One region of the Streptomyces sp. NRRL S-920 genome, then DNA from elsewhere that is predicted to be linked to it. Evidence: riboswitches for the same ligand, from Rfam matches in the RefSeq annotation. Region 1 holds a riboswitch; each other region holds the start of a gene.

Evidence for each region. A riboswitch is a leader RNA that binds a small molecule or an ion and turns the genes downstream of it on or off. The one in region 1 is predicted to bind cyclic di-AMP.
Region 2: linked by a shared signal. The riboswitch ahead of IG54_RS0107160 (M23 family metallopeptidase) and the one ahead of IG54_RS0104260 (C40 family peptidase) in region 1 are both predicted to bind cyclic di-AMP.
Region 3: linked by a shared signal. The riboswitch ahead of IG54_RS0127790 (M23 family metallopeptidase) and the one ahead of IG54_RS0104260 (C40 family peptidase) in region 1 are both predicted to bind cyclic di-AMP.

What each region holds. Positions count from the first base shown of each region.
Region 1 is NZ_JODF01000003.1:263,159-270,315, reverse strand. It holds gene IG54_RS0104270 (ATP-dependent Clp protease proteolytic subunit) at 1-624, shown strand, start outside; gene IG54_RS0104265 (hypothetical protein) at 632-940, shown strand; cyclic di-AMP (ydaO/yuaA leader) riboswitch at 1,289-1,465, shown strand; gene IG54_RS0104260 (C40 family peptidase) at 1,469-1,942, shown strand; gene IG54_RS0104255 (LysE family translocator) at 1,999-2,628, opposite strand; gene IG54_RS0104250 (LysR family transcriptional regulator) at 2,747-3,664, shown strand; gene IG54_RS0104245 (ATP-binding protein) at 3,683-4,135, opposite strand; gene IG54_RS0104240 (helix-turn-helix domain-containing protein) at 4,410-5,276, shown strand; gene IG54_RS0104235 (DUF397 domain-containing protein) at 5,286-5,510, shown strand; gene IG54_RS0104230 (8-amino-7-oxononanoate synthase) at 5,550-6,758, opposite strand; gene bioB (biotin synthase BioB) at 6,879-7,157, shown strand, end outside.
Region 2 is NZ_JODF01000006.1:118,628-125,784, forward strand. It holds gene IG54_RS0107145 (DNA gyrase/topoisomerase IV subunit A) at 1-2,160, opposite strand, end outside; gene IG54_RS0107150 (M16 family metallopeptidase) at 2,394-3,746, shown strand; gene IG54_RS0107155 (M16 family metallopeptidase) at 3,743-5,128, shown strand; cyclic di-AMP (ydaO/yuaA leader) riboswitch at 5,325-5,487, shown strand; gene IG54_RS0107160 (M23 family metallopeptidase) at 5,500-6,303, shown strand; gene IG54_RS0107165 (GntR family transcriptional regulator) at 6,511-7,157, shown strand, end outside.
Region 3 is NZ_JODF01000048.1:19,460-26,616, reverse strand. It holds gene IG54_RS0127810 (glycosyltransferase) at 1-1,000, opposite strand, end outside; gene IG54_RS0127805 (alpha/beta fold hydrolase) at 1,143-2,036, shown strand; tRNA gene IG54_RS0127800 (tRNA-Met) at 2,158-2,231, shown strand; gene IG54_RS0127795 (PP2C family protein-serine/threonine phosphatase) at 2,422-3,561, shown strand; cyclic di-AMP (ydaO/yuaA leader) riboswitch at 3,736-3,883, shown strand; gene IG54_RS0127790 (M23 family metallopeptidase) at 3,895-4,983, shown strand; gene IG54_RS0127785 (aldo/keto reductase) at 5,063-6,007, shown strand; gene IG54_RS0127780 (PrsW family intramembrane metalloprotease) at 6,014-7,157, opposite strand, start outside.

The sequences.
Region 1 (7,157 bases):
TCCGCCCGCCATGTCCTGCCCGAGTTCACCGAGCGCACCAGTTCGGGGACGCGGACCCTGGATCCGTACTCGCGGCTCCTGGAGGAGCGGATCGTCTTCCTCGGTACGCCCATCGACGACACGTCGGCGAACGACGTGATGGCGCAGTTCATGCACCTCGAATATCTGGCACCGGACCGCGACATCTCCCTCTACATCAACTCCCCCGGCGGCTCGTTCAGCGCGATGACCGCCATCTACGACACGATGCGGTTCGTCAGCTGCGATGTGGAGACGACATGTCTGGGGCAGGCGGCGTCGGCCGCCGCCGTGCTGCTGGCGGCGGGCACACCGGGCAAGCGGCACGCGCTGCCCGGAGCGCGCGTGCTGATCCACCAGCCCGCCGTCTCCGAGCCGATGCGGGGCCAGGCAAGCGACCTGGCGATCCAGGCCGACGAGATCCTGCGGACCCGGCGGCTCCTGACGGAACTCCTCGTACGGCACACGGGCCAGAGCCAGGAGCGGATCACCGCGGACATCGAGCGGGACAAGATCTTCGACGCGCCCGCCGCGGTCGAGTACGGCCTCGTGGACCGGATCATCCCGAGCCGCAAGACCTCGCTCCACGCGCGCGGGGCGAGGTGACGCGCGGATGCTGCCACCCGAACTGCCGCCGCTGCCCGCACTGACCCACGCCGAGGCGGAGTTGATCGACCGCTACCTCGAAGTCGTCGATCTGGTCGGCCGGATCAACCCCGCCCGCGCCGAGCACACCTACGGCGGGCTGCGCGCCGCCCAGGCGCTGGTCGGCCGGGCGACCGCCCTGCGGGACGCGCTGACCCTCATGCACCAGCGGGGCGAGAGCGAGGTGCACGCCGCCACGCTCGCCCGCGCGTTGCGCGTCCTGGACGGTGAGCGGCGGACCGGTCGCGTCGGCGTGCCGCCCCCGACACGCCCGTGAGCGGACGCGCTCCGCCCTCTCGGAACGTCCGGGTCCGTTTTGAAACGGACCAGTCGGGCTACCCCACTTGGCGTATCCGGTGGCCCGTCATCACGCGGCCGAGAGTTGCACAGGACGCGCACGAAGCGGGCGGAATGAACCGTTCCGGTGCTGGTCGAGCCATCCTCAGACCAGGCGCGCTCGGGTCGAATTCAGCAGTGTCCACCCGAACAGGTCAGTCGTGAGTAGCCTCACAAAACGCCGTTTCGACTCGGTTTTCGAGTCGTTTTCGGGTCAAGATCCCTTCCGACGACAAGCCTCCGCCACAGCGGCGGGGCGATCCGGGCGGACGCCGAGTCCTGCCGCCACCCGGATGACCGGTCGACATCGGTGCACCGGCAGGAGTGGAGGACCCAAGCACGGCGGGCCCGTCCGGAAAGTCCGGACGACGCCCTTGGGGTGAAGCCGCAGAGCACGACGCGGCCGGGCATCTTCGCCTGCCCGAACCCGACAGGTCATCCTTCACAGGCGGCTGACGAAGGGTTACGCATGACCGCGCTGAATCACGTTCCGTCGCTGCTCGGCAGGACGGGTGCCGCATCGGCTCTCACGCTCGCCGTCGTAGGCGGCACCATCGTGGCCCCCGGGCTCACGTCGGAAGCCGAGGCAGCCACCCACGGGACGAAGGCGCTCAAGATCGCGGCGTCCAAGAAGGGCTCCCCGTACCGCTACGGGGCCGCGGGGCCCAACCGGTTCGACTGCTCGGGCCTGACGCTGTACTCGTTCAAGCGCACGGGCAAGAAGCTGCCGCGCACCGCCGCCGCGCAGTACAACAAGACCCGGCACATCGCCAAGTCCCAGCGGACCCACGGCGACCTCGTGTTCTTCCACTCGGGCCGCAACGTCTACCACGTCGGTATCTACGCGGGTAACGGCCGTATCTGGCACTCGCCGAAGAAGGGGGCCGTAGTGCGCCTGGAGAAGATCTGGACCAAGAGCGTCTGGTACGGCCGCGTCCGCTGATCCGGCTCGCCGCGCCCCGCACGCCGCACGGCCGCTCCCCGAGGGGCCGTGCGGCGTCACGCCAGGAGCGGTTCGAGGACGAGCACCACACCCAACGCGCCGAGCGCGCCGCCGGTGAGGGCTTCGGCGGTGCGGGCGGCGCGCGGCCCGCGCAGCCGGCCGCCGAGGCGGTCCACCAGGAGCGCCACGACCGGGAACCACAGCAGGGCGAACGCCACGATGATGGCCGCGAGCAGCAGGGTCCTGGGCATCGCGGGGCTGCCCTCGGGCACGAACTGCGGCAGCACGCCGAGGAACGTGATGGACGCCTTCGGGTTCAGGGCGTTGGTGAGGAAGCCCTCGCGCAGACCTCCGCCCCGCACCACCGGCTCACCGCCCGGCTCGCCGCCCGGCACGGTGCCCGCCCGCGCCGCGGAGCGCAGCGCGCGGACAGCCAGGTACAGCACGTAGACCCCGCCGGCGACTTGAAGCGCCTTGAAGAGCGCGGGCACGGCCGCGAGCACCGCCGCGACCCCCGCGACCGCCAGCGCCGTGTGCACGAGAAGCCCGGCGGCGATGCCGATCGCACAGGCGACCCCGGCCCGCCGGGAGACGAGGGCGTTGCGTACGACGACGGTGAAGTCGGCGCCCGGCACGGCAACCATGCCCGCGGCGACCCCGGTGAAGGCGACCAGTTGTGCGTCCATGCCGCCCAGCCTGCCGGGCGGAGGCCTTCAGCGGGTATGTGCAATATCCTGGGTCTGCCTTAAGCAGACGTTTAGCCCGCGGCCCGGCGAGGCGCGCGTCGCACGGAGGGCGGTTCCCATGTATGACCCCACACGGCTCGCCGCGCTCGTCGCAGTCTCCGAGGCCGGTTCGATCACCCGGGCCGCCGAGCGCCTCGGCTACACCGTGCCCGCGCTCTCCCAGCAGCTGGCCAAGCTGGAGCGGGAGGCGGGCGCCGCCCTTCTCGTACGCCACCACCGCGGGGCCAGGCTGACCGGCGCGGGTGAGCTTCTCGTGGGCCATGCCCGCCGGGTGCTCGACGAGATGGAGCGGGCCCGGCACGAACTGGCGCGGTTCGCCGGGCTCTCCGGGGGCCGGCTGCGCGTGGGCACCTTCCAGACCGCGGGCATCCATCTGCTGCCGCCCGTCCTGACGGCTTTCCGCAGGGCCCATCCGGAGGTGGAGCTGACGGTGACCGACCACGAACCGCCCTTCGGTGTGGCGGCCGTGGCGGCGGGCGAGATCGACCTGGCCCTCACCCACACCTACGAGCCCGCCGACCCCTTGCCGCTGCCCTCCGGGGTGTCGGCCGAGCCGGTCCTGGTGGAGGAGCTGGTCCTGGTGACCCAGCCGGGGCACGCCCTGACGAGCGGGACGTCCCGGCTGCCGCCGGCCGAGCTGGCCGGGCAGCCACTGATCAGCATGGCGCCCGACCACCCGCCGCGGCATGCCGTGGAGCGGGCTCTCGCGCGGGCCGGTGCGACCCCCTCCGTGGTCGTCGGCACGCCGGGCTACGTCCTGGTCTGCGCCCTGGTCAGCGCGGGGCTCGGGGTCGCCGTGGTGCCCGAGATGGTGGCGCGCACCGCGTCGACGCCCGTCGGTATGCGGCTCCTCGACCCCGGTGACCTGCGGCGGACCATCTCCGTCAGCTACCGCGCCGAGGAGTCGAACGCGGCGGCGGACTCCTTCCGGGCGCTGCTGCGCGGGGCGTTCGGGCGCTCGGCGAGTCCGAACTGAGCCGGGGACGTCCCGCGCTCAGCGCGCCGGGTCGCGGTGCCGGTGCTGGACGGGGACCGTCCAGGGCAGGGCGATCCACACGGTCTTGCCGCCCTCCTCGGTGGGGCTGACCGAGAGCCTGCCGCCGCACTCGGCGGTGAGCCAGCGGACGATGACCATGCCGCGGCCGTTGTCCTGCTGGACGGCGGCCGGAAGCCGCTTCGGATAGCGCGGGTGGCTGTCGGTGACGCCGATCCGCAGCTGCTCGTCCCGGTCAAGCTCGACGTCCACGGTGAAGGTGGGCGACTGCCCGCGGGTGTGCTGCACGGCGTTCGTGGCCAGCTCGGAGACGATGAGTCTGATGGTGTCCCCCACCTCGGCGTCACCGGGCAGGCCCCATTCCATGAGGACGTTCGCCACGTATTTCCGGGCGGCGCAGACCGAGGCGGGATCGCTCGGCAGAGTGACGGATGCTTCCTGGTGATCTGCCATGGCGACGCTGTCCCTTTCCCACCGGGGCCGGTCTCCGAACTCGTAGCGGATGACCCGAGGACGGCCCCGGACTGGTGCTTCAGGCCAGCGTCCCACTCCTTAACCGGTCACGGGTGGCGATCCACCGAGATGTGCATATATCTGTCGCTCGAAGCGGTGAACTCTGCTACGGCCGACCGTATTTGGGCGTAGGGGCGGCACTTCCTCTACTGTCGCCTTTGTCCCCCGCTCCGCCGCCGGGACGCCCGACGGCTCGGTCCGGAAGGAGACGGACATGCAGCACGGCCCCGCGGTGCGCCGCCGCCGACTCGGCGCCGAACTGCGCGCGCTGCGCGGCCTCGCGGGCCTCACCAGCAGCCAGGCCGCCGCGAAGGTGGGCTGGCACCAGTCGAAGGTGAGCCGGATCGAGACCGGCCGCAGCGGCGTGAAGGCCACGGATGTACGCCTCCTGCTCGACGCGTACGAGGTGCGGGACCCCCACCTCAGCGAGCTGCTCGTGGCGTTGGCCGGGACCGACGAGACCGGCACCGCGGGGCGTCACCACTGGTGGAAGGCCTACCGTGACCTGCTGCCCGCCGCCTACCGCGACTTCATCAGCCTGGAGGCGCAGGCCGGCTGGATGCGCACCCTGGAGACCTCGGTGGTCCCCGGCCTCCTCCAGACCCCCGAGTACGCGCGCGCGGTGACCCGGGCCGCGCTCGGCGGGCTCTCCGAGAAGGAGGTCGACTCGCTGGTGGAGGTGCGCCTGGCCCGGCAGGACGTGCTGCGCGCGGACCCGCCGCTGCGGCTGAGCGTGGTCCTGGACGAGGCGGTTTTGCGCCGACCCGTGGGCGGTCCCGGAGTCCTCGCGCGGCAGCTCGCACGGTTACAGGAGGTGGCGATGTTGCCGCAGGTGCGACTTCAGGTGCTGCCGTTCGCCTCCGGAGAGCATGTGGGTCTCATCGGGTCTTTCGTTATGTTCTCTTTTCGGAACATTGCTGATCTGGATGTGGTTGTTCTCGACCACTTGACGAGTAGCCTCTACCTGGAACGGAAAGAAGACCTCCAGGCGTACACGGAGGCCTTCAACTCCCTTCAGGAACAGGCGCTTTCCCCCGAGGACTCAAAGGAATTCATCGCCGGGCTATACGACGGCGCGTAAGGAGGCACCATGACCGCAATGCCTCGGTACGTACCTTCAAGCACCACCCTTCAGGGCGCGCGGTGGCAGCGCAGCAGCCGCAGCAATGGAATGAACAACTGTGTCGAGACAGCCACGCTCGACTCCGGCACGCTGAGCGGCCTGCTGGCCGTGCGCGACTCGAAGAGCACCGCGGGGCCCGCCCTGCTGTTCTCCCCCGGTCCCTGGGAGACGTTCGTCGACAGCCTCCGGTGAGCGCGGTCCGGCCCCGCGCGGGCCGGACCGTCGGCCGTCTCATCGGGGCGCGGCGCGGCTGATCACTCGTACGGCATCGGCGATCTGTGGGCCGGTGAGATCCGCGCGGGCGGTCAGCCGCAGCCTCGAAATCCCGTCCGGCACCGATGGCGGCCTGAAGCAGCCCACCGCCAGGCCCGCGGCCCGGCAGTCGGCGGCCCAGCGCACGGCCGACTCCGGTGACGGCGCGCGTACGGAGACGACGGCGGCGTCGGGGCGTACCGCCGACAGACCCTCGGCCGTGAGGAGTCGATGCAGCTCAGCGGCGACCTGGCGCGCGCGAGCCGCGCGTTCGGGCTCGCGGCGCAGCAGCCGCAGGGCCGCGAGCGCGGCGCCCACCGCCGCGGGCGCGAGCCCCGTGTCGAAGATGAAGGTCCGCGCGGCGTTCACCAGATGGTCGATGACCTTGGCGGGTCCGAGCACGGCGCCGCCCTGGCTGCCGAAGGACTTCGAGAGGGTGACGGTGACCACCGTGTCGGCGGCGCCCGCCAGCCCGGCGGCCTGCGGGGCGCCCCGGCCGCCGTCGCCCAGCACACCGAGCCCGTGGGCGTCGTCGACGATGAGCCCCGCGCCGAACTCCCGGCATACGTTCGCCAGTTCGGCCAGCGGTGCGGCGTCGCCGTCCACCGAGAACACCGAGTCGGACACCATGACGGCGGGGCCTTCGTGGCCCTCCAGCGTCTTGCGCACCGCCTCGGGGTCGGTGTGCGGCACCACCTGGGTGGCGCCGCGCGCGAGGCGGCAGCCGTCGATCAAGGAGGCGTGGTTGCCCGCGTCGGAGACGATCAGCGAGCCGTGCGGGGCGAGCGCGGTGACCGCCGCGAGGTTGGCCGCGTACCCCGAGGAGAGCACGAGCGCCGCCTCGAAGCCGCAGAACTCGGCGAGTTCCCGCTCCAGCTCGGCGTGCAGCTCCGTGGACCCCGTGACGAGCCGCGAGCCGGTGGCGCCGCCACCCCACCGCTGGGCCGCCGCGGCGGCGCCGTCGGTGATCTCCGGGTGGCGGGTCAGGCCCAGGTAGTCGTTGCTCGCCAGATCGAGGAGGCCGCCCGCGGCCGCGGCGCGCGGACGCAGCGTGCGGACGAGTCCGGCGTCGGCGCGCAGGCGCGCCTGCTCGTCGATCCAGTCGAACGGCGCGCGCGTCGACGGCGGCGCACACGCGGCGCCGGACGGACCCGGCGCCGGAGTCACGGGGTGCCTGTTTGTAGACATTGCACAGACCCTAGCGGTCTTGCCATCTGGCCAGTATGTGGCAATACCCACACCTCAAACCGGTTCTGTTGTACGAACTCTCCTTGGCCGGGGCGCCTGCTGTGCGTAAGGATCAGCGCCATGGATCTGCTGAACACGCTGGTGGACAAGGGGCTTCGGCGCGAACTGCCGACCCGCGAAGAGGCGCTGGCCGTACTGGCCACCTCCGACGACGAACTCCTGGACGTAGTGGCCGCCGCCGGAAAGGTGCGGCGGCAGTGGTTCGGGCGACGGGTGAAACTCAACTATCTGGTCAACCTCAAGTCGGGCCTGTGCCCCGAGGACTGCTCGTACTGCTCGCAGCGGCTCGGGTCGAAGGCCGAGATTCTCAAGTACACGTGGCTGAAGCCCGACGAGGCC
Region 2 (7,157 bases), on a different contig from region 1:
GGCTTCCGCCGCGGGGTCCACGGCCGTGAAGGAGATGACCTTCGCGTTCCCGGCGAGCTTGATGCCTGTCATGCCGCCCGCGGGGCGGCCCTGGGGGCGCACCTGGGAGGCTTGGTAGCGCAGCAGCTGGGCGTCGTCCGTGATGAAGACCAGGTCCTCCTCGCCGGTGCGCAGCTCGGCCGCGCCGACGATCCGGTCGCCGTCCTTGAGGGTGATGACCTCCAGCTCCTCCTTGTTGGAGGGATAGTCGGGCACCACGCGCTTGACCACGCCCTGCTCGGTGCCGAGCGCCAAGCCCGGCGAGGACTCGTCGAGCGTCATCAGGCAGATCAGCTTCTCGTCCCCCGACAGGGGAAGCAGCTCCGAAACGGGCGCCCCTCCGGAGAGATTCGGCGCGCCCATGGTCTCCGGCAGCTGCGGGAGGTCCACTACGGAGAGGCGCAGCAGCCGTCCCTCGGAGGTGACCGCGCCCACCTCGCCGCGCGCCGTGGCCGGCACCGCGGAGACGATCGCGTCGTGCTTGACGCGCTTGGTCTCGCCTTCCGTGAAGGGCTCGCCGTTGGCCGTGCGGGCCAGCAGGCCCGTCGACGACAGGAGCACGCGGCACGGGTCGTCCGCCACCTGGAGCGAGACCGTGGCGGCCGGGGAGCCCGCGGACTCCAGGAGAACCGTGCGCCGGTCCGTGCCGAACTTCTTGGCGACCGAGGCCAGTTCGGAGGAGACCAGCTTGCGCAGTTCGGCGTCCGACTCCAGGATGCCGGTCAGCTCGTCGATCTCGCCGTTGAGCTTGTCGCGCTCGGACTCCAGCTCGATGCGGTCGTACTTGGTCAGGCGGCGCAGCGGGGTGTCCAGGATGTACTGCGTCTGGATGTCACTGAGCGAGAAGTGCTCGATCAGGCGCTCCTTGGCCTGCGCGGAGTTCTCGCTGGAGCGGATGAGGCGGATGACCTCGTCGATGTCCAGGAGGGCGACCAGCAGCCCCTCGACCAGGTGCAGGCGGTCGCGCTTCTTGCCGCGGCGGAACTCGCTGCGGCGGCGCACCACGTTGAACCGGTGGTCGAGGTAGACCTCCAGGAGTTCCTTGAGGCCGAGGGTGAGGGGCTGGCCGTCCACCAGCGCCACGTTGTTGATGCCGAAGGACTCCTCCATCGGCGTCAGCTTGTACAGCTGCTCCAGGACGGCCTCCGGGACGAAGCCGTTCTTGATCTCGATGACCAGGCGCAGACCGTGGGAGCGGTCGGTGAGGTCCTTGACGTCGGCGATGCCCTGGAGCTTCTTCGCGCCGACCAGGTCCTTGATCTTCGAGATGACCTTTTCGGGGCCTACGGAGAAGGGCAGTTCCGTGACGACGAGGCCCTTGCGGCGCGCTGTCACGTTCTCCACGGCCACCGTCGCGCGGATCTTGAAGGAGCCGCGGCCCGATTCGTACGCGTCCTTGATGCCCGTCAGGCCGACGATCTTGCCACCCGTGGGCAGGTCGGGGCCCGGGACGAACTTCATCAGCGTCTCGAGGTCGGCCCCCGGGTGCTTGATGAGATGGCGGGCCGCGGCGATGACCTCGCCGAGGTTGTGCGGCGGCATGTTCGTCGCCATGCCTACCGCGATGCCCGACGCGCCGTTGACCAGGAGGTTCGGGTACGCCGCCGGGAGGGCGGACGGCTCCATCTCCTGGCCGTCGTAGTTCGGCTCGAAGTCGACGGTGTTCTCGTCGATCGACTCCGTCATCAGGGAGGTGGCGTCGGCCATCTTGCACTCGGTGTACCGCATGGCGGCCGGCGGGTCGTCGTTGCCGAGCGAGCCGAAGTTGCCGTGGCCGTCCACCAGGGGGAGGCGCATCGAGAAGGGCTGGGCCATGCGCACCAGCGCGTCGTAGATCGACGCGTCGCCGTGGGGGTGCAACTTACCCATGACCTCGCCGACGACGCGGGCGCACTTCACATAGCCGCGGTCGGGGCGCAGGCCCATCTCGTTCATCTGATAGACGATCCTGCGGTGCACCGGCTTCATGCCGTCGCGGGCATCAGGCAGGGCCCGGGAGTAGATGACCGAATACGCGTACTCGAGGAAGGAGCCCTGCATCTCGTCGACGACGTCGATGTCGAGGATCTTCTCCTCGAACGAGTCGTCGGGCGGCGGGGTCTTCGTGCTGCGGCGGGCCATCGCTGCTGCGGCTCCTTCACCAACAAGTGCGGGTTCTGACGCCGACCATTGTGGACTGTCCCACTGACAACGCCGACCACGACCCGTGCGTCGGCGGCTCCACTCCTGACTACGCCGAGGGCGGACCGGGAACTTCGTCAGGTGTCCGCACGCTTGCATACAGTGGCAGGACTGGCAGCAATTGTTCTGAACCCAGCGATGATCACGACGATCCAGCGATCGAAGGGACGTACATGCCCATGGGTCACACGGCCACAGCCGAGGCCGGTTCCGGCGGCCTGACAGCGACCGAGCACCGGCTGGCCAATGGCCTGCGCGTGGTGCTCTCCGAGGACCACCTGACCCCGGTCGCCGCGGTCTGCCTCTGGTACGACGTCGGCTCCCGCCACGAGGTCAAGGGGCGAACCGGCCTCGCTCACCTCTTCGAACACCTGATGTTCCAGGGATCGAAGCAGGTGCCCGGCAACGGCCACTTCGAGTTGGTCCAGGGCGCGGGCGGCTCGCTCAACGGCACGACGAGCTTCGAGCGCACCAACTACTTCGAGACGATGCCCGCCCACCAGTTGGAGCTGGCCCTGTGGCTCGAGGCCGACCGGATGGGCTCGCTGCTCTCCGCGCTCGACGAGGAGTCCATGGAGAACCAGCGCGACGTCGTCAAGAACGAACGCCGCCAGCGCTACGACAACGTCCCGTACGGCACCGCCTTCGAGAAGCTGACCGCGCTCTCGTATCCGGAGGGTCACCCCTACCACCACACGCCGATCGGCTCCATGGCCGACCTGGACGCGGCCACCCTGGAGGACGCCCGCGCGTTCTTCCGCACGTACTACGCGCCGAACAACGCGGTGCTTTCGGTCGTCGGCGACATCGACCCGGAGCAGACGCTCGCCTGGGTCGAGAAGTACTTCGGGTCGATCCCCTCGCACGACGGCAAGCAGCCCCCGCGGGACGGCTCCCTCCCGGAGCGCATCGGCGAGGAGCTGCGCGAGGTCGTCGAGGAGGACGTCCCGGCGCGCGCCCTGATGGCCGCCTACCGCCTCCCCGAGGACGGCACGCGCGCGTGCGACGCGGCCGACCTGGCGCTGACCGTCCTCGGCAGCGGCGACTCCTCCCGGCTCTACAACCGGCTCGTGCGCCGCGACCGTACCGCCGTCGCGGCCGGTTTCGGTCTGCTCCGTCTCGCGGGCGCCCCCTCGCTCGGCTGGCTGGACGTGAAGACCTCCGGCGATGTCGAGGTCCCGGTCATCGAGGCCGCCGTCGACGAGGAACTCGCCCGGTTCGCCGCGGAGGGCCCCACTCCGGAGGAGATGGAACGCGCCCAGGCGCAGCTGGAGCGCGAGTGGCTCGACCGGCTCGGCACGGTCGCGGGCCGCGCGGACGAACTCTGCCGGTACGCGGTCCTGTTCGGCGACCCGCAGCTCGCCCTCACCGCCGTCCAGCGCGTCCTGGACGTCACCGCGGAGGAGGTCCAGGAGGTCGCCAAGGCCCGCCTGCGTCCCGACAACCGCGCGGTCCTCGTGTACGAGCCCGTGACGGCCACCGACGGCGCCGACGAGACCGACGAGGAAGAGGAGGCGGCGAAGTGAGCGAGGCCGCGACGATGCAGTTCCACCCGCAGCCCCAGGCCGGCCAGGCCAAGCCGTGGGCCTTCCCCGCCCCCGAGCGCTCCACCCTGGCCAACGGCCTCACGGTGCTGCGCTGCGACCGCCCCGGCCAGCAGGTCGTCGCCGTCGAGGTCAACCTCGAGGCGCCTTTGGACGCCGAGCCGGAGGGCCTCGACGGCGTCGCCACCATCATGGCGAGGGCCTTCAACGAAGGCACCGACAAGCACTCCGCGGAGGAGTTCGCCGCCGAGCTGGACCGCTGCGGCGCCACGATGGACGCGCACGCCGACCACCCCGGCGTCCGGGTCTCCCTCGAAGTCCCGGTCTCCCGCCTCCCGAAGGCGCTCGGCCTGCTCTCCGACGCCCTGCGCGCCCCCGCCTTCGCGGACAGCGAGATCGAGCGCCTCGTACGCAACCGCCTGGACGAGATCCCGCACGAGGCCGCCAACCCCGCGCGCCGCGCCGCCAAGGAGCTGTCCAGGCAGCTGTTCCCGGCGACCTCGCGCATGTCCCGCCCCCGCCAGGGCAGCGAGGAGACGGTCGCGGCCATCGACTCGGCCGCGGTGCGCGCCTTCTACGAGAAGCACGTCCGCCCCGCCACGGCCACCCTGGTGGTCGTCGGCGACCTCGCGGGCACCGACCCGGACGCCGTCCTCGCGGACACCGTGGGCACCTGGACGGGTGGCACCGCCGAGGCCCGCCCGATGCCGCCGATCACCGCCGACGACACGGGCCGCGTCGTCATCGTGGACCGCCCCGGAGCCGTCCAGACGCAGCTCCTCATCGGCCGCATCGGGCCGGACCGGCACGACAGGGTCTGGCCCGCCCAGGTCCTCGGCACGTACTGCCTGGGCGGCACCCTCACCTCCCGTCTGGACCGCGTCCTGCGCGAGGAGAAGGGATACACCTACGGCGTACGGGCGTTCAGCCAGGTCCTGCGCTCCGCCCCGGACGGCACGGGCGCCGCGATGCTCGCCATCAGCGGATCGGTGGACACGGAGTCCACGGGGCCCGCGCTCGACGACCTCTGGAAGGTCCTGCGCACGCTCGCCGCGGAGGGCCTGACCGACGCCGAGCGCGACGTGGCGGTGCAGAACCTGGTGGGTGTGGCCCCGCTCAAGTTCGAGATGGCCGCCTCCGTGGCCGCCACGCTGGCCGACCAGGTCGAGCAGAACCTCCCGGACGACTTCCAGGCGCAGCTCTACCGGCAGTTGGCGGCGACCGGCACCGTGGAGGCCACCGCGGCCGTCGTGAGCGCCTTCCCGGAGGACCACTTGGTGACGGTCCTCGTCGGGGACGCCGCACGGATCGAGGAGCCCGTCAAGGCGCTCGGCATCGGCGAAGTGAGTGTGGTCACGGGCTGAGTGACAGGCAGGACATATCGGGACCCCGGCGACCTTTTCGGCCGCCGGGGTTCTCATATGTCCGAATTCATATGGAGGTTGCCTGTCTGCCGTGTGGCGTGCGCTACAAAAGTCGCGTTCTGTTTGTCGATTGACAGAGGGCACGTTTAGCGTCAGTCCGTCTGTTCGTCACGCAGTACGTCGCACCCGCGGCACCGGACAGTCATCGCCGAGTCCCCGTACGGCGCGAGCCAGGGGAGCCGGGGACCCACATGTCCCCTGGGGTGAATCGGGCACCTTGCCGTCAGGCGAGGGACTCGTAGGAGACCTTCCTGCTCCGAACCCGTCAGCTAACCCGGTAGGCGAGAAGGAAGGAAAGGATCAGCCGCTTCATGGCGTTCACCCGTGCCACCGGGAAGCACCGTCGTCCCAGCCGCCTCACCCGCACCACTGCGAACGTCGCGGGCGTCGCCGCGCTCACCACCACCGGCGTCATCGGAGGCATGGCCGCTCCCGCGCTCGCCGCCGCCGACGACGCGGCCGTCGAGCACACCGGGCTCACCCAGGCGATATCCGTCGGCGGTTCACTCGCCGAGACGATCGACGCGCAGGCCGCCGCCCAGCGGCAGGCCGCCGACGACGCGGCCGCCGCCAAGCTGGCCGAAGCGGCCGCCAAGAAGAAGGCCGCGGAGGACAAGCGCAAGGCCGAGGCCGAGGCCAAGGTGAAGGCCAAGAAGGAGCGCGAGGCCAAGGAGCGCGCCGCCCGCGAGGCCGAGCGCAAGCGCCTGAACACCTACGTCTCCCCGATCGCCGGCTCGTACGTCTCCACGGGCTACCAGACCGGTGGCGCCATGTGGTCCTCCGGCAGCCACACGGGCGTCGACTTCCACGCCGCGTCCGGCACCACGGTCCACGCCGTCGGCGGCGGCACCGTCGTCGAGGCGGGCTGGGGCGGCGCCTACGGCAACAACGTCGTGATCAAGATGAACGACGGTACGTACACCCAGTACGGCCACATGTCGTCCCTCAGCGTCACCGTCGGCCAGACGGTCACCCCGGGCCAGCAGATAGGCCTCTCGGGCTCCACCGGCAACTCCAGTGGCCCGCACCTCCACTTCGAGGCCCGCACCGGCGCCGAGTACGGCTCGGACATCGACCCCGTGGCGTACCTCCGCTCGCACGGCGTCAACGTCTGACCGCCCCGCACTTCACCGAAGGCCCCGGCTCTCCCGAGCCGGGGCCTTCGTCGTTTCCGGACCGACCGTTTCCCGGCCCGTTCGCCTTTGGCCAAAAGATATCCATGGATTCCGACCCGCCATCGGAAAATCCGATGCCCTGCAATAGAGTCGCTGAACGAGCGTCGGTCGACCGCGTTTCGCGGGGATTAAGGCGGAGGTCCGGTCATGCGCATTCCCGCGCACTCGGTATGCACGGCCATCCGGGACGACATTGTCTCCGGTGTCTACGAAAGGGGCGGTCGGCTCGCCGAGGAGCTTCTCGCGCGCCGGTACGGCGTCTCGCGCGTCCCTGTGCGCGAGGCCCTGCGCACCCTGGAGGCCGAGGGCTTCGTCGTCACGCGGCGGCACGCGGGCGCCTGCGTCGCCGAGCCCACGGAGCAGGAGGCCGCCGACCTCCTGGAGCTGCGCACCCTGCTCGAACCCCTCGCCGCGGCCCGCGCCGCCCAGCGCCGCACCGACGCGCACCTCAAGGTCCTGCGCGGCCTCGTCCGGCTGGGCCAGCAGCGGTCGCGGAAGGGTCAGGGGGAGGATCTGCGCTCGCTGGACGGCTGGTTCCACGAGACGCTCGCCCAGGCGTCCGGCAGCCCCGGCCTCATCACGCTGCTCACCCAGCTCCGGCACAAGATCGCCTGGATGTACGTCGTCGAGCCCCCGGCCACGCCGGTCGAGTCCTGGGCCGAGCACGCGGCGATCGTCGACGCGGTGGCCCGCGGGGACGCGGACCGGGCCAGGGCGCTCACCGCCGGCCACGCGGAGCGGGCGACGTCCGCGCACCGATTGCGCCATTCACCCCGGGGCGGGCGTGAGACACC
Region 3 (7,157 bases), on a different contig from region 1:
TCAGGCCGGCTCCCGCGGTGCCGGGTCCGGCATGGTGCACCAGGGCCCTCATGCGGGGAAAGAGCCAGTCGTGAGGGCACTCGCCGATGGTCAGGACGTCATCGGCGGAGACGTCCAGGCCCTGCCAGCCGGCCTGCACCACCGCGCGTACGCCCAGCCTGCGCACCACGTCCCTGATGGTGTCGCTCAGCCGCTCCGCGTCACCGGGAGAGACGCTGCCGAATCCGAAGTACACGGGAGCCGGACCCGAGGCGAGGAAATCGAGCAGGCGTTCGTCGGGGCGCCAGTGAGGGTCCCGGGCCGGCCACCAGTAACCCACGCACGCATGGCCGTCCGGCAATCGGTGGCCCTTCGGCAGCAGGGCGCTGCTGTATCCGTGCAACACGCGCCGGTGGCGCAGTACTTCAGCGGGCGGGCGGCCCATTCCGCGGCCCACTCCGTAACCCATTCCGCGCCGCATTCCCAGTTCCTGGCGGACCCAGGAAAGAGCCGGAGCGTACAGCGGGCTCATGGCGGCCCGCGTCAGGGTCTCGGCGAGCCGGTAGCCGTGGGGCGACAAGGCGGGGGCCGCGCTCAGTCGCGGCAGGAGCATTCCGGGGGCCGCTGTGTAGATTCCGGTACAGGGCAGGCCCGTCCCCTCGGCGATCACGGCGCATACCGGGTGCGCCAGAGGATGGGCGAGGATCGCGTCCACGCCCTGCCCGGTCGCTTCGAGAACGCCGCGGGCCATCACTTGGGCGATGTCCTGGGCGTTGCGCTTCCTGCGCCGCAGCCGGGCGGGGCTCTGCCACCGGTCGAAACGGTCGGCAGCCAGCGCGGACTCCTCCTGCCGGGCCAGCGGAAGAACGTGGACCGGCATGTTGTGGAGGCGGAACCTGGGCGCGTGACGTTCGGAGGTGGCGACCACCACCTCCTGTCCCGCGGCGACGAGGCGTACGCCCAGCCCGACATAGGGGGCCACGTCACCCGTCGAGCCCCACGTCACCAGCAGCAGTCGCATGCGGCCGAGTATGGACATGGCGCCCGTCGACCGTGCGGGGGAACACCTCCGACAGCCCCGACGAGCACGGCGTAACGCTCGAAAGGACCAAACCGGCGGTGAAATGCCGTGTCGGCCGTCCGGCCGTCGATATACAGGGCGGATGTCCCAGAGCATCGACGTGCACGTGACAGAACATGAGTTGCACTTCCGCGGCTTCCGGTACGTGGCCCGCCTGGCCACGGCGGGCGGCTGCGCGACCGAACCCGTCGTCGTCCTGGGCGGTTCCTCGCAGGATCGGTTCTCCTGGCTGCGGTACGAGCGGGTGCTCCTGTCGCACAGCAGCATGCTGACCCTGGAACTGCCCGGCTACGGAGACGCCGATCCCCTCCCGGTCGAACACGGCATCGACTTTCTCGCCGACACCGTCCGCCACGCCGTCGACGCGCTCTCGCTGGGACCGGTCAACGTATTCGGCGCGTGCTTCGGAGCCGCCATCGCGCTGCGCCTTGCCCAACGGCACCCGGATCGGGTCACGCGTCTGATGCTGGGGGGAACCGCCCAGGAGATCTCCCCCGAGTACATCGCCTCCGCGCACCGATGGCGCCGCATGGTGGACGACGGCCTGCTCGACGATGTGGCCCAGGACATGGTCGAGCAGTTCATGTCACCGCCCGAGCATGGGTTCGTGCGGCGACGGGCTGCCGTGGCTCGCCTGATGCGGCAGAGGTTCGCCCATCTCACCGCGCGTGAACTCGCCATGGACGTCACCCACCACGAGCGTCTCCTGTCGCACGCGTGGAGTCTGCCCGAGCCGGTGATCACCGCTCCCGCCCTCGTGTTCACCGGCGAGCACGACTCCATCACGCCCCCTCCCGTCGGCCGCCGCGTCGCCGAGGGGCTCGGGGCCCGGTTCGCCACGATCAAGGACTCCGACCACCTGGTGCAGATCGAGCGCGACACCGATCTGGCCGACTTGATGGACCGTTTCTTCACCGACCAGCCGCTCGAAGCCCTTCCCTACCTCAACCCCGTGGAGTGCTTCGCCCCGGCATGACAGGACCGGCAGCGGCCCCCCACCGAGGCGATGTCCGCCGGCTTCCGGCCCGGCGCGGGCGGGCCCCCCGGAGCGGTGGTTCGCTTCACCCCTTTGGATGCCGTACAGTTGTGTTTACCGACGCGGGGTGGAGCAGCTCGGTAGCTCGCTGGGCTCATAACCCAGAGGTCGCAGGTTCAAATCCTGTCCCCGCTACTGAAGACCCAGGGCCGGAAGCGTTCATCGCTTCCGGCCCTGGGTGTTTTCCGGCCCCGTGTGCCAAGAGGGCGTGCGGCACCCAGGACGTGCGTAACCCGCTCGGCCCCCACCAGGTCGCCCCCGCACCCCGCTCCGGGAAGCCTGAGTGCGGCGCGGTGATGGGCGCGGACTCGGCGGGAGACAAGCGGTGGGGCAGCGTGGCGGAATGGGCGGCGGGACCACCGCGCACGAGCGGGCCCTCGTCCGCGCCCTGCCCGTCCTGCTCCTGGCCGTCGGGATCGTGTACGACGCCTCGACCCCGGCCGAGTTCACCGCCGCCCCGCTCTTCACCGCCGCCCCGCTGATCGCGGCCCCCTTCTATTCGCTGCTCCACACCGTTCTCATGGGCATCGCGGCCTCCGTCTCCGTCCTCGTACTGCACTACGGCAACACCAACACCAGCCATGTCGAGGCCGTCACCGAGCTGGTCACCGTGGCGACCGTCGCCGCCCTCGCGATCGTCATCAACCGCGTCATCCACCGCGGATACGACCGCCTCGCCACCGCCCGCTCCATCGCCGAGGCCACCCAGCGCGCCGTCCTGCCGCAGCCGGACCCCCGCATCGGCGGGCTCGACATCGCGGCGCGGTACGAGGCCGCGCAGGCCGACGCGTTCATCGGCGGTGATCTGTACGCCGTACAGGACACCCCGCACGGCGTACGGCTCGTCGTCGGGGACGTACGGGGGAAGGGCATGGGCGCGGTGGCGGCCGTCGCCGTCGTCATCGGGGCGTTCCGGGAGGCCGCCGAGCAGGAGGCCACGTTGGAGGCCGTGGCGGAGCGCCTGGAGCGGGCGCTCGCGCGGGAAGGCATGCGGCGGGACGGGCTCGACGCCTTCGAGGGGTTCACCACCGCCGTCCTCGCGGAGATCCGGCACGGCGAAGGGGCCGTACGGCTGGTCAACCGAGGGCACCCGGCGCCCCTGCTGCTGCGCGGCGACGGACGGCTGTGCGTGCTCTCCGCGAGCGAGCCCGCGCTGCCGCTCGGCATGGGTGAGCTGGGGTTCTGGCCGGACCGGGCGGACGAGTCGGAGTTCCCGCCCGGCGCGATGCTGCTCTTCTACACAGACGGCCTCTCGGAGGCGCGGGACGCCGCGGGGGAGTTCTACGATCCCGCGACCCGGCTCGGCGGGCGGATCTTCCCCGGCCGCGAGGGGCCGCACGCGCTGCTCGCCGCGCTCGCGCAGGAGGTACGGCGGCACACCGGGGGCGCGGCGACGGACGACATGGCGCTGCTCGCGGTGCGGCGGCCGACGGCCGGGGACGCCGAGGTCACCGGCCGTGACTGAAGTGCACCGCTCCGCAGAACAATTGACGTCCTGTCAAGGGAATGTGAAGTTCCGGTGGCGGGTGGGCGGGGGTCCGCGTTAACGATCAACCGGAACAGCTTGGAATACGGACCCCCTGTCTATTAACGTTCGATAACGCAGCACGGTCGTCCCAGCCGTCACTAGAGGCGGCTCCGTGCGCACACGCCTAATCCCGCAAGGGAGCCGGGGAACCACCAACTTGGGGTGAATCGGGCATCTGTGCATCCGTGCCAGCTGTTCGTAGGAGACCTTCCTGCTCCGAACCCGTCAGCTAACCCGGTAGGCGAGAAGGAAGGAAAGGAGTGCGCCCCAGTGGCGTCCAACCGGCCTGCCCCCCAAGCCGTGTACATACCGAACGACGACGATTTCGGTGGGTACGACCAGGAGACCTGGGAGGAATGGAATCCCACTGAGGAGTCCGTCCGTCCCGTCCGCGGCAGGCACCGTGTGCACAAGAAGGGCGGCGGCGGGCTCGCCCGCAGCTCCACCGTGCTGGGCGTCGGCGTCATCGCCGCCGTCGGCGCGGGCGGCATCGCCACCGCGCAGGACGGCAAGCCCCCGGTCTCCATATCGATGCCCGACCTGGGCGCCGTCACCGACTCGCTGCCGGAGGCCAAGTCCCTTCCGGGCGTGGGCTCCCTGATATCCGACGACGCGCCGGACGCCGCGGGCTCCGATGCCGTCCCCGCCGGCGCTCCGCTCACGACCGCCGGTATGACCACCGCCGACGCGGGGCAGGGCACCTCCGACGCGGGCGAGGCCCTGCGCGCCCGCATCATGCAGCAGGCCGAGAGCCAGCAGAACCAGGCGGACGACGCGGTGCGGACCGCTGCCGAGGAGGCCGCCGCCAAGAAGGCCGCCGAGGAGGCCGCCGCCCAGCAGAAGGAAGCCAAGCGCGAGGCCGACGCCAAGGCCGATGCCAAGGCTGCCGCGAAGAAGAAGAAGGAGGAGGAGGCCCGCAAGGCCAAGGCCCTGGCCGAGCGTCGCGCCAAGCTCGCGAGAAGCTACGCCATCCCCACCTCCTCGTACACCCTGACCTCGCACTTCGGTGACTCGGGCTCGATGTGGTCCTCCGGTCAGCACACCGGTCTCGACTTCGCTGCGCCGACGGGTACCCCGCTCAAGGCCGTGCACACCGGCACCGTCAAGGAAGCCGGCTGGGCGGGCGCGTACGGCTACCGCACGGTCCTGGAGCTGTCGGACGGCACCGAGGTCTGGTACTGCCACCAGTCCTCCCTCAACGTGAGCGTCGGGCAGAAGGTCAGCACGGGCGACGTCATCGGCCGCGTCGGCGCGACCGGCAATGTCACCGGGCCCCACCTCCACCTGGAAGTCCGCACCTCCGGCGGCGCCGCCATCGACCCGCTGGCCTGGCTGCGGAGCAAGGGCCTCAACCCCTGAGCGGTCCCGTAGGGCGGACTTGACGTTCCCTTGGGGGAGTTCCCGGAATTCGTTTTCCGGCAAGGACGTTGAGGAATGCATGACTCCTCTTCGTACCCTCGGCGGATCCGACCTCGAAGTCTTCCCGCTCGCCCTCGGCGGCAACGTCTTCGGCTGGACCGCCGACCGGACCGCGTCCTTCGCCGTCCTCGACGCCTACACCGCGGCGGGCGGCAACTTCATCGACACCGCCGACGCCTACTCGCACTGGGTGGAGGGCAACAAGGGCGGCGAGTCCGAGACCGTCATCGGCGAGTGGCTGGCCGAGCGCGGCAACCGCTCCGACGTCGTCATCGCGACGAAGGTGGGCGCCCACCCCGAGTACAAGGGGCTCGCCGCCGACACCGTCAAGAGGGCCGCCGACGCGTCACTGCGCCGCCTGGGCACCGACTACATCGACCTCTACTACACCCACTACGACGACCCGTCGGTCCCGGTGGAGGAGGTCATCGGGGTGCTCGACGAGCTGGTCGAGGCCGGCAAGGTGCGCGCCATCGCCGCCTCCAACATCAGCCCCGAGCGGCTCCAGGAGTCCCTCGACTTCTCCGACCGCGAGGGCCTCGCGCGCTATGTCGCGCTCCAGCCGCACTACAACCTCGTCTCCCGCGACACCTACGAGGGCCCGCTCCAGGCGGTCGCCTCCCGCTCCGGCCTCGCGGCCGTCCCCTACTTCGCGCTCGCGTCCGGCTTCCTCACCGGCAAGTACCGCCCCGGCGCACGGGTGGAGAGCGCGCGCAGCGGCCGGGTCGAGGAGTACGTGGGCAGCGAGCGGGGCGACCGAGTCCTCGCCGCGCTCGACACGATCGCGGCGGAGCGCGGCGTCCAGGTCGCGACCGTGGCGCTCGCCTGGCTGGCGGCACAGCCCACCGTCGCGGCACCGATCGCCTCCGCACGCACGGTCGAGCAGCTGCCGGCCCTGCTGGCGGTGGCGGACGTGGAACTGACGGAGACGGAGACCGCGGCGCTCACGGCGGCTTCGGCCTAGCGGCGGCTACGAGCGGTAGGGGTTGTACGGGGCTTGGACGTACGGGGCTTGGAGGGGCGGAGCTTGCGCGTACGGGGCCTGGGGGTGACCCGGGTACCCGTACGCGTACCCGTGCCCGGCGTACGGCATGGGCGCGGGCATGGGCATGGGGAGCATGACCGGGGCCGTCGCGCGGGCCGCGTAGGCCAGGGCGGGGCGGGCCGGTTCGCGGCGCTCCCAGAGCTTTTCGAGCAGCTCCCGTTCGCGTACGACGAAGTCGGGGCCCGCCCTGCCGCGCCGGCCCCGGTGGCGCAGGAACGCGAGCGACGTCGCGTACATCTCGTACTCCACGACCGTGCGGGCCGCGGCCTTTCCCCAGGTGTACGAGGCGTAGTCGCGGGCCAACGCGCGGGCGCGCATCGAGCCGAGCGCGAACGGCTCGGGCGGGGTGAGCCAGCCCGCCGCCGTGTACGCGGGCAGCTCCGCGCGGATCAGGCGCAGTTCGCGCTGCCGGGTCCAGATCGCCAGCCAGGTCAGCAGGCCGAAGGAGGGCAGCATGATGAGCGCGTACACGGTGAAGAACCCGTACTGGCCGAAGACCGCGGAGCCGTTCCACAGCGCGTGCATGCCCATCGCGAGCAGCAGTCCCGTAAGGGGAAGCAGTACGCGGCGCAGGTGATGGCGCTCGGCGGCGAACGCGGCGAGGCCGAAGCCGATGCCGGTCAGGACCGTGAACAGCGGGTGCGCGAAGGGTGACATGACCACGCGTACGAAGAACGTCGCGGCCGTCACGGAGGCGAGGCCGCTGTCGCGGCTGAGCTGGTCGGTGACGAAGGCGTTGCCGAGGTAGAGGATGTTCTCGGTGAACGCGAAGCCGGTCGCGGTCACCCCGGCGATCACCACGCCGTCGACGAGGCCGGTGAAGTCCCGTCTGCGGAAGAGGAAGACGAGGAGTATGGCCGCCGCTTTGGCCGATTCCTCGACGATCGGGGCGATGACCGTGGCGCCCAGGGTGTCGGCGCTGGTGGGGTCGGCGGTGGCGGTGGCTATCCAGCGGATCGCGAAACTGTTCGCGACGATCGCGACGAGCGCGGCCGCGCAGGCACCCCACGCGAAGGAGAAGAGGAGGTTTCGCCAGGGCCCCGGCGCCACCCGGTCCAGCCAGCGGAAC